One region of the Microbacterium aureliae genome, then DNA from elsewhere that is predicted to be linked to it. Evidence: predicted binding sites of a transcription regulator. Region 1 holds the regulator's gene; the other holds the start of a gene.
The links. The regulator HspR, encoded in region 1, represses chaperone genes until heat shock. The targets are predictions, from matches to a motif close to AAGTTGAGTCNNNNNGACTCAACTT.

Region 1 (4,449 bases):
GCCTCCTTTCGGGCGAACCAGGGTTCGAGGGCGGTGTAGGCGGCGACGAACTCCGCGTGGCGGGCGGCATAGGCCGCGCGCCGGGCGGGGTCGGGGGTGAACTCGGCGGTCACGGCGCTGAGCGAGCGCGCGGCCGAGAAGTCGGCGACGCCCAGGGCCGCGGCGCCGGTGACGGCCGCTCCCAGGCTGTTGGCCTCTTCGACGACGGTCCGCCGACGGACGGGGATCCCCCAGATGTCGGCGAGCACCCCCAGCAGCACGTCGCTCTGCGCGCCCCCGCCGACCGCGTCGATGCGGTCGATCGTGGCCCCGGCATCCCGGAACGCGTGCAGGCACGACAGCAGGTTGAAGCCGACGCCCTCGAGGACGGCGCGCACCAGGTGGCGGCGGTCGTGATGGCGGCCGATGCCCACGAACGCCGCGCGCGCGTCCGGGTTCCACCACGGCGAACGCTCGCCGAGCAGGTAGGGCAGGAAGTACAGGCCGCCGGTGTCGATGTCGCCGCCGGCCTCGCCGACCAGCCGCCCGGTCTCGGGCCGCGCCGGATCGGCCGACAGGGCCTCGGCGATCCACTGGATCGAGGCGCCGCCGGCCTGCATCGTCGCGGTCGGGACGAACATGCCGGGCACGACATGGTCGAACGTGAAGGTGCGGCGGTGCGGGTCGTGCAGCGGCGTGGCAGATGCGAACGAGATCCACGACGAGGTCCCCAGGCACACGTACGCGCCGTCCTCGGGCGCGACGACGCCCGAGCCGACCGCGGCCATCGGGCCGTCGCCGCCGCCCATCACCACGCGCACGCCGGCGGGCAGGCCGAGGGCCTCGGCCGCGTCCGGCAGCAGGTCGCCGACGACGGTGACGGAGTCGACGATCTCGGGGAAGAGCCCGGCGTCCAGGCCTGCCGCGGCCAGGACCTCGGGGGACCAGTCCCCGCTCAGCTGGTCGTACGCGTTGGTGCCGCTGGCGTCGGAGCGGTCGGTGGCCAGGCGCCCGGTGAGGCGCAGCACGATGTAGTCCTTGGCGATGCAGAACCGCCGCACCCGGCGCCACACGTCGGGCTCGTGGTCGCGGACCCACATGACCTTCTCGATCGAGTAGGTGGGGTTCAGCCGGTGGCCCAGCATGCGGTACGCCCGCTCGTCGCCGAGCGCCGCAGACAGGCGCTCCGCCTGCGCTCCCGCCCGGGTGTCGGCCCAGATGATCGCGGGGCGGACGGGCGCGCCGTGCTCGTCCAGCAGCACGGCGCCCATCATCTGACCGCTGATGACGATGCCGGTGACGGCGTCCGCGGCATCCTCCGCCTGACGGATCAGGGTGCGCGTCGCCTCGACGACGGCACCCCACCACTGGCGGGGGTCCTGCTCGGCGACGCCGCCGGCGGCGTAGTGGGTGCCGTAGCCGACGGTCACCGCCGCCAGCAGCGTGCCGTCGTCGCGGTGCAGCGACGCCTTGTCGCCGGTCGTGCCGAGGTCGTGGGCGATGAGCATGTCAGGCGTCGTAGGGTCGCAGCTCGGTCGCGCCGTCGGCGCCGCGGTACGCCCGCCGGCCCATGCCGTGCTCGAGCACCCAGCCGTAGTCGTGGCCGGCGCCGCCGGGGTAGACGGCCAGGAAGGCGTAGGGCTCGTCGCCGGTGTTCACCGAGCGGTGCGCCCAGCCGGGCGGGATGTAGCCGATGGTGCCGGGCAGCATGTCGAGCCACTCGGTGCGCTCGCCGTCCGACATCAGCAGGCCGCCGGTGCCGGTGAGGGCGAGGTAGATCTCGCCCTGGTGATCGGGATGCTGGTGCCCCTTGGTCATCCACAGTTCGCCGCCCGTGGTGCCGGGGTGGATCGTGGTGATCGACTGGGGCAGCTCCCGCTCGATCTCGGGGACCGGGGTCGAGGTCACCGTGTAGACCACCGGGTCGCCGTCCGCCACGGCGGCCCGCCACGCCTCGCGATCGGCGAAGAGGCCGTCGAGGTCGCTCATGCGACGGGTGAGGGTGGGTCCGGGTGGGTCGAACGACAGCGTCTGCTGATCGAACGCGATGGCGAACGGGGCGATGGGGGGCGTCCGGAACTCGGGCATGTGTCCTCCTCGACGACGAGCCGACGGCACGTCAAGCCTGTAATGACAAGTCACTATAGCGCGTCGGGCGCCACTTGTCATGACAGGTTCGGGATTCACTCCCCGCGGTCGGACTCGCCCTCGCCGGGCGGCAGCGGGTGGCGCGGGCGCCACACGACGACCTCGGTCGCCCGCCGCACCCGCGTGCCGTGGCGCAGCGTCACGACCGCGCCGCTGGCCCCCGCCGCGAACACCCGCGCGCCGGGCCGCGCCTGCCGCTCGGCGGCGAGCTGCTGCTCGAGGTCGCGCACCCGGCGCGTCAGGTCATGGACCCGCTGCTCGAGGGTGATCAGCCGGGCGATGGCGGGCAGGCTCATGCCGTCCGCCGACAGCCGGGCGACCTCGCGCAGCTGCTCGACGTGGCGCAGCGAGTAGCGCCGCGATCCGCCCTGGGTGCGGGCGGGCACCACCAGTCCCAGCCGGTCGTACTGGCGCAGGGTCTGGGGGTGCATGCCCGACAGCTCGGCCGCCGCCGCGATCGCGAAGATCGGCGCGTCCTCGTCGAGGTCGGCTCGGTCCATCGCTCAGCTCCTCGCTGGTGTCAGCCGCGGGCCTTGGCCATCAGGTCGGCACGCGGGTTCTCTTTGGGCTCCAGCTCGTGGAAGCGCTCGAGCGCCCGGCGCGCGTCGTCGTCGAGGTGCGTCGGCACGGCGACCTGGACCTCGGCGAGCAGGTCGCCGGTGGCCTTGGAGGTGTGGATGCCGCGGCCCTTGACCCGCAGCACGCGGCCCGAGGGGGTCCCGGGCGCCACGCGCAGCTTGACCGGCTCCCCGCCGAGGGTGGGCACCTCGATCGTCGCGCCGAGGGCGGCCTCGGTGAAGGTGACCGGGACGGTGACCCGCAGGTTCGCGCCCTCGCGCACGAAGACGGGGTGCGGACGCACCGCCACCTGCACGACGATGTCGCCGGCCTCGCCGCCGTCCGGGGACGGGCGGCCGCGGCCGCGCAGCCGAATCTTCTGACCGTCGGCGACCCCCGCGGGGATCTTCACCTTGAACGGCCGGCCGTCCTCGCTCTGCAGCGTGATGGTCTCGCCCTTGGCGGCGGTGACGAAGTCCAGCGTGGTGCGCGCGGTGACGTCGGCCCCGCGGGTCGGACCCCCGAAACCGCGGAAGCCGCCGCTGGTCTGCCCGAACCGGCCCGAACCGAACGAGCCGCCGGGCTGCTGGTTGAACATCGAGAAGATGTCCTCGAAGTCCTGCGTCTGGTAGCGGCCGCGCCCCTGGCCGAAGGCGCTGAAGACGTCCTCGAACCCGCCGGCGCTCTGGCCGCCCGCGGTGAAGCGGGCGCCGGAGCCCATGGCGCGGATCTGGTCGTACTCCTGCCGCTGCTCGGCGTCGCTGAGCACCGAGTACGCCTCGCTGATCTCTTTGAACTTCGCCTCGGCCTTGGCGTCACCGGCGTTGGAGTCCGGGTGGTACTGCCGCGCGAGCTTGCGGTAGGTCTTCTTCAGGTCCGCGTCCGAGACGTCCTTGGACACCCCGAGGACCTTGTAGAAGTCCTTGTCGAACCAGTCCTGACTGGCCATGCGGTCCCCCGTCTAGTCCGTGGGCACCGCGACGACGACCTTCGCCGGACGCAGCTCGACCGAACCCAGCCGGTAGCCGATCTCGACGACCTCGAGGATCGTCGCCTGCTCGGTGCCCGGGGTGGGCGCCTGGAAGATCGCCTCGTGGTGCTGCGGGTCGAACGCCTCGCCCGCCTCGCCGTAGGTGCTCAGACCGATGCGCTCGGCGACGCCGCGCAGCTTCTCGGCGATCGCGGCGAATGCGGTGCCCGCCTCGAGATCGCCGTGCTTCTCGGCGCGGTCGAGGTCGTCGAGCACCGGCAGCAGCCCCTTGGCGACGGAGCCCTTGGCGCGCTCGATCTCGACCTCGCGCTGCTCCTCGGTGCGCCGGCGGTAGTTGGCGTACTCCGCCTGCAGGCGCTTGAGGTCGGTCAGCAGCGCGCTCTCGAGGTCGGCGATGACGGCGTCCTCGGCGGCGGCGTCGGCGTTCTGCGACGCACCCAGGATGTCGTCGACGGTGAGTTCGTCGTCGCCCTCGCCCGCGTCGCCCGCCTGGTCCTGCGGCGCGGGGCCGGAGGACTGCTCCTCCGGCCCCGGCTGTGCGGACTGGGCTTCTTCGGGCTCGGACGCCGAGGCGTCCTGGGGCTCTTCGAAGTCCTTGTCGGCCATGATTACTTGCGCTCCTCCTCGTCGTCGACGACCTCTGCGTCGATGACGTCCTCATCGGATGCCGGCTGCTCGCCACCCTCGGCGGGCTGCTCGCCCGCGGCCGAGGCCTGCTGCTCGGCCTGACCGGCGGCGTAGATCGCCTCGCCCAGCTTGGTCTGGGACTGGTT
Region 2 (4,449 bases), on a different contig from region 1:
GCTGGACGCCGTCGTCGAGACGATGCGTCAGACCGGCATCGACATGTCCACGAAGTACAAGGAGACGAGCGAAGGCGGTCTCGCGGTCAACGTCATCGAGTGTTGACGCGGTTCGCGGTCATGCCGCGCGATGGCGACGGATGCCGTCAACTCGGCCCGCCGGTGGGCCAGCGGGTTGACGCCGTCTGCGGTTATCGACGCCTGTAGCCGCGGAAGCCGTCAGCTCGGCGCCTGCAGCGCCGGAGCGGTTGACGCCATCCGCGGTCACCGGAGCCGGTAGTGACGGATGCGGTCAACTCGGCGTCCCGCCGCCCTCGCCCGCCCAGCCCGCGCGGCGCAGCGCACCGGCGATCAGGCCGATAGCCGCATCCGTGGTCGGCTGGGTGTCGCGCGCGGCGATGCGCAGGACCGTCCAGCCGAGCGCGGCGCACTCCCGGTGCTTCTGGATGTCGCGGTGCCACTGGGCGCGGTCGGTGCGGTGGTGATCGCCTTCGTACTCGACGAGCACGCGCCACCGCTCGAAGGCGAACTCGGTGACACCGACGAGGCTTCCGTCCGGCTGGCGCACCTCGTAGTCCAGGGTGGGCTCGGGCAGGCCCGCCCGCAGGATGCCGAGGCGCAGGGCCGTCTCGGGGCTGGAGGCGCTTCCGACGCGAACGTGCGGCAACGCCTCTGCCATCGCTCGCCGGGCGGCGAGGTCGCCGGTCTGGGCCACAGCGTGAAGCGCCGCGAGGCCCGCCTTCGCGGCATCCGGGTCACGATGCTGCCCGTCCGACGTCCGCGGGATGTGGACGAGGGCATCCGCGGCCGCGATCAACTCCTCGAGGGACAGCACCGTCGCGAGGCTCGCCCACGCGAACGCGGGGCCGACGGCCGCCATCGCACTCCGTTCCCGCGGATCGAGCAACGGCGACCGCGACTGCGACGCGACCGTCCCCGAAGTCCGCGGCGCGCGATGCGGATACCCCGCGACCACGTCGAGGTCGCGCGGCCCATGGGTGGCGGTGACGGGGTCCCACTCGCCCCGCAGCGCGCGCAGGGGAAGCGGCATGCCCCAGATCACCGCGGCCGTGACATCGCCGAAGAGGGTGCCCGGCGGCATCCGTTCGGCGTATGCGCGAGCTCGCAGCAGCAGGTGGTCGCGCCGGTACGTCGCATCCCGCGCGACGGCGGAGCGATCGTCGTCCGCGGCGAGGGCGGTGACCGCCGACACGCGTACACGTACCCCGGGATACGGAGCCCAGAGGTCGGGTGCTCGCAGCCGCGAGGCGGTGACGCCGGCTGCCTTCGCGCTCGCCACCGAGAAGTCGTCGCCGAGCGTGGCGGGGAGTCGGCTGGGGCTGCGGGGCACACGTCAAGGCTGGACCGCGCGATGCCCACTGGACTGCTCGATGCGGTGACTGTGGACGGATTCCCCGGCGCGGGTGCCCTGTGCAGGAGCCGCGGGACCCGCGGAGTTGACGGCGTGTGCGGTTTCCGGGGTGGGTGGTGACGGATGCGGTCAACTCGGGGCCCGGGCGGGGCGCGGCGCGGTTTCCGGGGTGGGTGGTGACGGATGCCGTCAACTCTGCGCCCGGAGCCCCAAAGCGCCCCGCCGACCCAGCCCCACCGGCATCCGTTCGCCGTCAGCGATCTGGCCTCAAACCTCTTAGCACTCGACACCCGAGAGTGCTAACATCGTGGCAGTTGAGTCGAGTCGACTCAACTTGCAGACCACAACCGCACACCAAATCCACTGAAGGAGACGATCATGGCCACCTATGACCCGTTCCGCGACCTCGACCGCCTGGCTTCGAGCTTCTTCGACGTGCGCCGCGGCCCGCGCCGCATGCCGATGGACCTCTACCGGGACGGCGACCACTACGTCCTCACCGCCGACCTTCCGGGCATCGACCCGGGCTCGGTCGACATCGACGTCGACGGTCAGCTGCTGACCATCCGCGCCGAGCGCACCCTGCCCTCCGGTGACGGCGTGAAGTGGATCACCCGCGAGCGCGAGGCCGCGAGCTTCCTGCGTCAGCTGAACCTCGGCCAGGGAATCGACACCGAGCGCATCTCGGCCCAGTACGCCAACGGCGTCCTGAGCGTCACGATCCCCGTGAGCGAGAAGGCCAAGCCCCGCAAGATCGCCGTGTCGACCGAGGAGGGCGGCCCTGTCCTGCAGGCGCACGAGTCCCACGCCGACGGACCGCAGCCCGTCGAGCAGTAAGAGCCGAGCAGCAACACCGGATGCCGCGTCCCGCCCGGGGCGCGGCATCCGCGCGTCCGGGCGGGGGGGCTCAGCCCGCGGCCTGTCCCCGAAGCTTCGCTGTGAGATCTCGCAGCTGGGCGAGTTCGTCGTCGCTCAGGGCCGACATCCGCTCCGCGATGGAGCGGCCGTGCTGCGACGCGACCCGCCGGAAGGCAGCCGCGCCCGCCTCGGTGGCCTGCACGAGCGAACCGCGACCGTCGAGCGGGTCGGCGCACTTGACCAGCAGCCCGCGGGCGACCATGCGGTCCACGAGGCGCGACACGCTCGGCTGGCTGATGAGCATGTTGGCGGTGACGTCCCGCAGCCGCGCGGTCATGTCCTCGCCGCGGGTGACCGTGAGCAGCACGTCGTATTCCGCCTGCGTCAGGTCCGATTCGTCGAAGTCGCAGCTGATCTCGGCGAAGACCTCGTACTGCGCGCGGAAGAGGCTCTCCCAGGCGTCGACGGCGAGGCGGCGGTCGGTCATACGCACAAGAGTAAGCCCCATCCGCGGCTCTATGCTGTGGCCATGGGGGAGCGATTCTCGGGGGTCCGATCCGCCCGATGGCGGCGTGGTGTCTCACGGATGCCACCCCTCGCGGCCGTCGCGATCGCCCTGCTTATCGTGGGGCTGGGCGGCGCACCCGCCGCCGTGGCAGCCCCGATCTCGGCGCCCGCCGTCGCGGCCGACGTCGACGACTTCACGTTCGCGAGCATGGACGTGGAGTACACCCTCGGCCGCGCCGAGGACGGCACGAGCACCCTGACGGTCGTCGAGGAGTTCGTCGCGGTCTTCCCCGACATCGATCAGAACCGCGGCATGCGCCGCAGCATCCCCGACTCCTACTTCGACGTGCCCCTGCATCCGCACCTCGTCTCGATCACGGACGGCGACGGCAACCCGCGCCCGGCCGAGACCGAGAGTGAGGACGGGTACTACTCGATGACGTCGCGCGCCGACGACTTCGTGCGCGGACCGCAGACATACGTCTTCACGTATACGCTCCAGAACGTCACGCGGTTCTTCGACGACACCGGCGTCGACGAGTTCTACTGGGACGTCAACGGTGAGGAGTGGCGGCAGCCGTTCGGGCGCGTGTCGGCACGCCTGGTCGTGCCGGCGGAGCTGGCGGCATCCCTCACCGGCGCGCAGTCCTGCTACGCCGGCTATACCGGTGCCACGGACACGTGCGACATCACGGCGGATGCAGGTGCCGACGGCGCCGTCGTCGTGGCCGCCGCCACCACCGACCTGCAGCCGTACGAGACGATGACGATCGCGGTCGCGTTCGACCGGGGGACCTTCACGCCCTTCGACTCCTCGTACCTCGCATCGCCGTTCGGATGGCTGCAGGCGATCGCCGCCGTCGTGCTCGCGGGCGTCGTCGGCGTCGCCGCCCGGGTGAGGCGGCGCTGGCTGCGGGACGAGCCGGGGCGCCCCACGATCATCGCCGAGTACACCCCGCCGAAGGGGGTCGACGCTCTCGAGAGTGCGGTGCTGCTGGGCAAGACGTCCAAGGCGATCCCGGCCGAAGTGCTCGAGCAGGCGGTGGTCGGCAGCATCCGCATCGTCGAAGGCCCGAAGCGCCTGTTCTCGGGCGCGAAGCTGACGGCCGTGCTCGTCGATCCCTCGCGAGCGGACGGCGATGGACGGATGCTGCTGGACGGACTGTTCCCGATGGGCATGCCCGGAGAGGAATTCGAGTTCGGCCGTACCGACACCCGCTTCTCGGCCGCGGCGCAGAAGATCATCAAGGCCGCGAACCGGCAGCTGAAACTGTCGGGCCTGCGGCGCGAGGTGCCGACCGGGCCGCGCGCGTGGCCGGTCCTCGCCGCCGCCGTCGCGGGCGGGCTCGTCGCGTTCTTCGGATTCGCGGCGATGGAGCAGGGCGTCGCGGGCCCGATACCGTTGCTGCTGTTCGTGGCCGCCGGCATCGCGTTCCTCGCCGTCGTGGGCATGCTCGCGCGCAAGCCCCTCACCGCCAAGGGCGCCGAGGTGCGGGACCACCTCGCCGGGCTCCGGGTCTTCATCGAGTGGGCCGAGGCCGACCGCATCCGCATGCTGCAATCCCCGCGGGGCGCCGAACGGGTGACGATCGACCCGACCGACACCCGCGAGATGCTCAAGCTCTACGAGACGCTGCTGCCGTACGCGGTCGTGTTCGGCCAAGAGAAGGAGTGGGCGAAGCAGCTCGCCGTCCTCTACGGCGAGGGCAACT

Region 2: the regulator HspR is predicted to act here: its motif matches at 1,684-1,708, upstream of ACYVF4_RS05845 (Hsp20/alpha crystallin family protein).

Annotation. Positions count from the first base shown of each region.
Region 1 is NZ_BAAGWW010000002.1:418,634-423,082, reverse strand. It holds gene xylB (xylulokinase) at 1-1,487, opposite strand, end outside; gene ACYVF4_RS08110 (glucose-6-phosphate isomerase family protein) at 1,489-2,067, opposite strand; gene ACYVF4_RS08105 (heat shock protein transcriptional repressor HspR) at 2,163-2,627, opposite strand; gene ACYVF4_RS08100 (DnaJ C-terminal domain-containing protein) at 2,648-3,634, opposite strand; gene ACYVF4_RS08095 (nucleotide exchange factor GrpE) at 3,647-4,282, opposite strand; gene dnaK (molecular chaperone DnaK) at 4,285-4,449, opposite strand, start outside.
Region 2 is NZ_BAAGWW010000001.1:1,203,461-1,207,909, reverse strand. It holds gene ACYVF4_RS05855 (L-serine ammonia-lyase, iron-sulfur-dependent, subunit alpha) at 1-106, shown strand, start outside; gene ACYVF4_RS05850 (hypothetical protein) at 293-1,351, opposite strand; gene ACYVF4_RS05845 (Hsp20/alpha crystallin family protein) at 1,751-2,209, shown strand; gene ACYVF4_RS05840 (MarR family winged helix-turn-helix transcriptional regulator) at 2,280-2,717, opposite strand; gene ACYVF4_RS05835 (DUF2207 domain-containing protein) at 2,817-4,449, shown strand, end outside.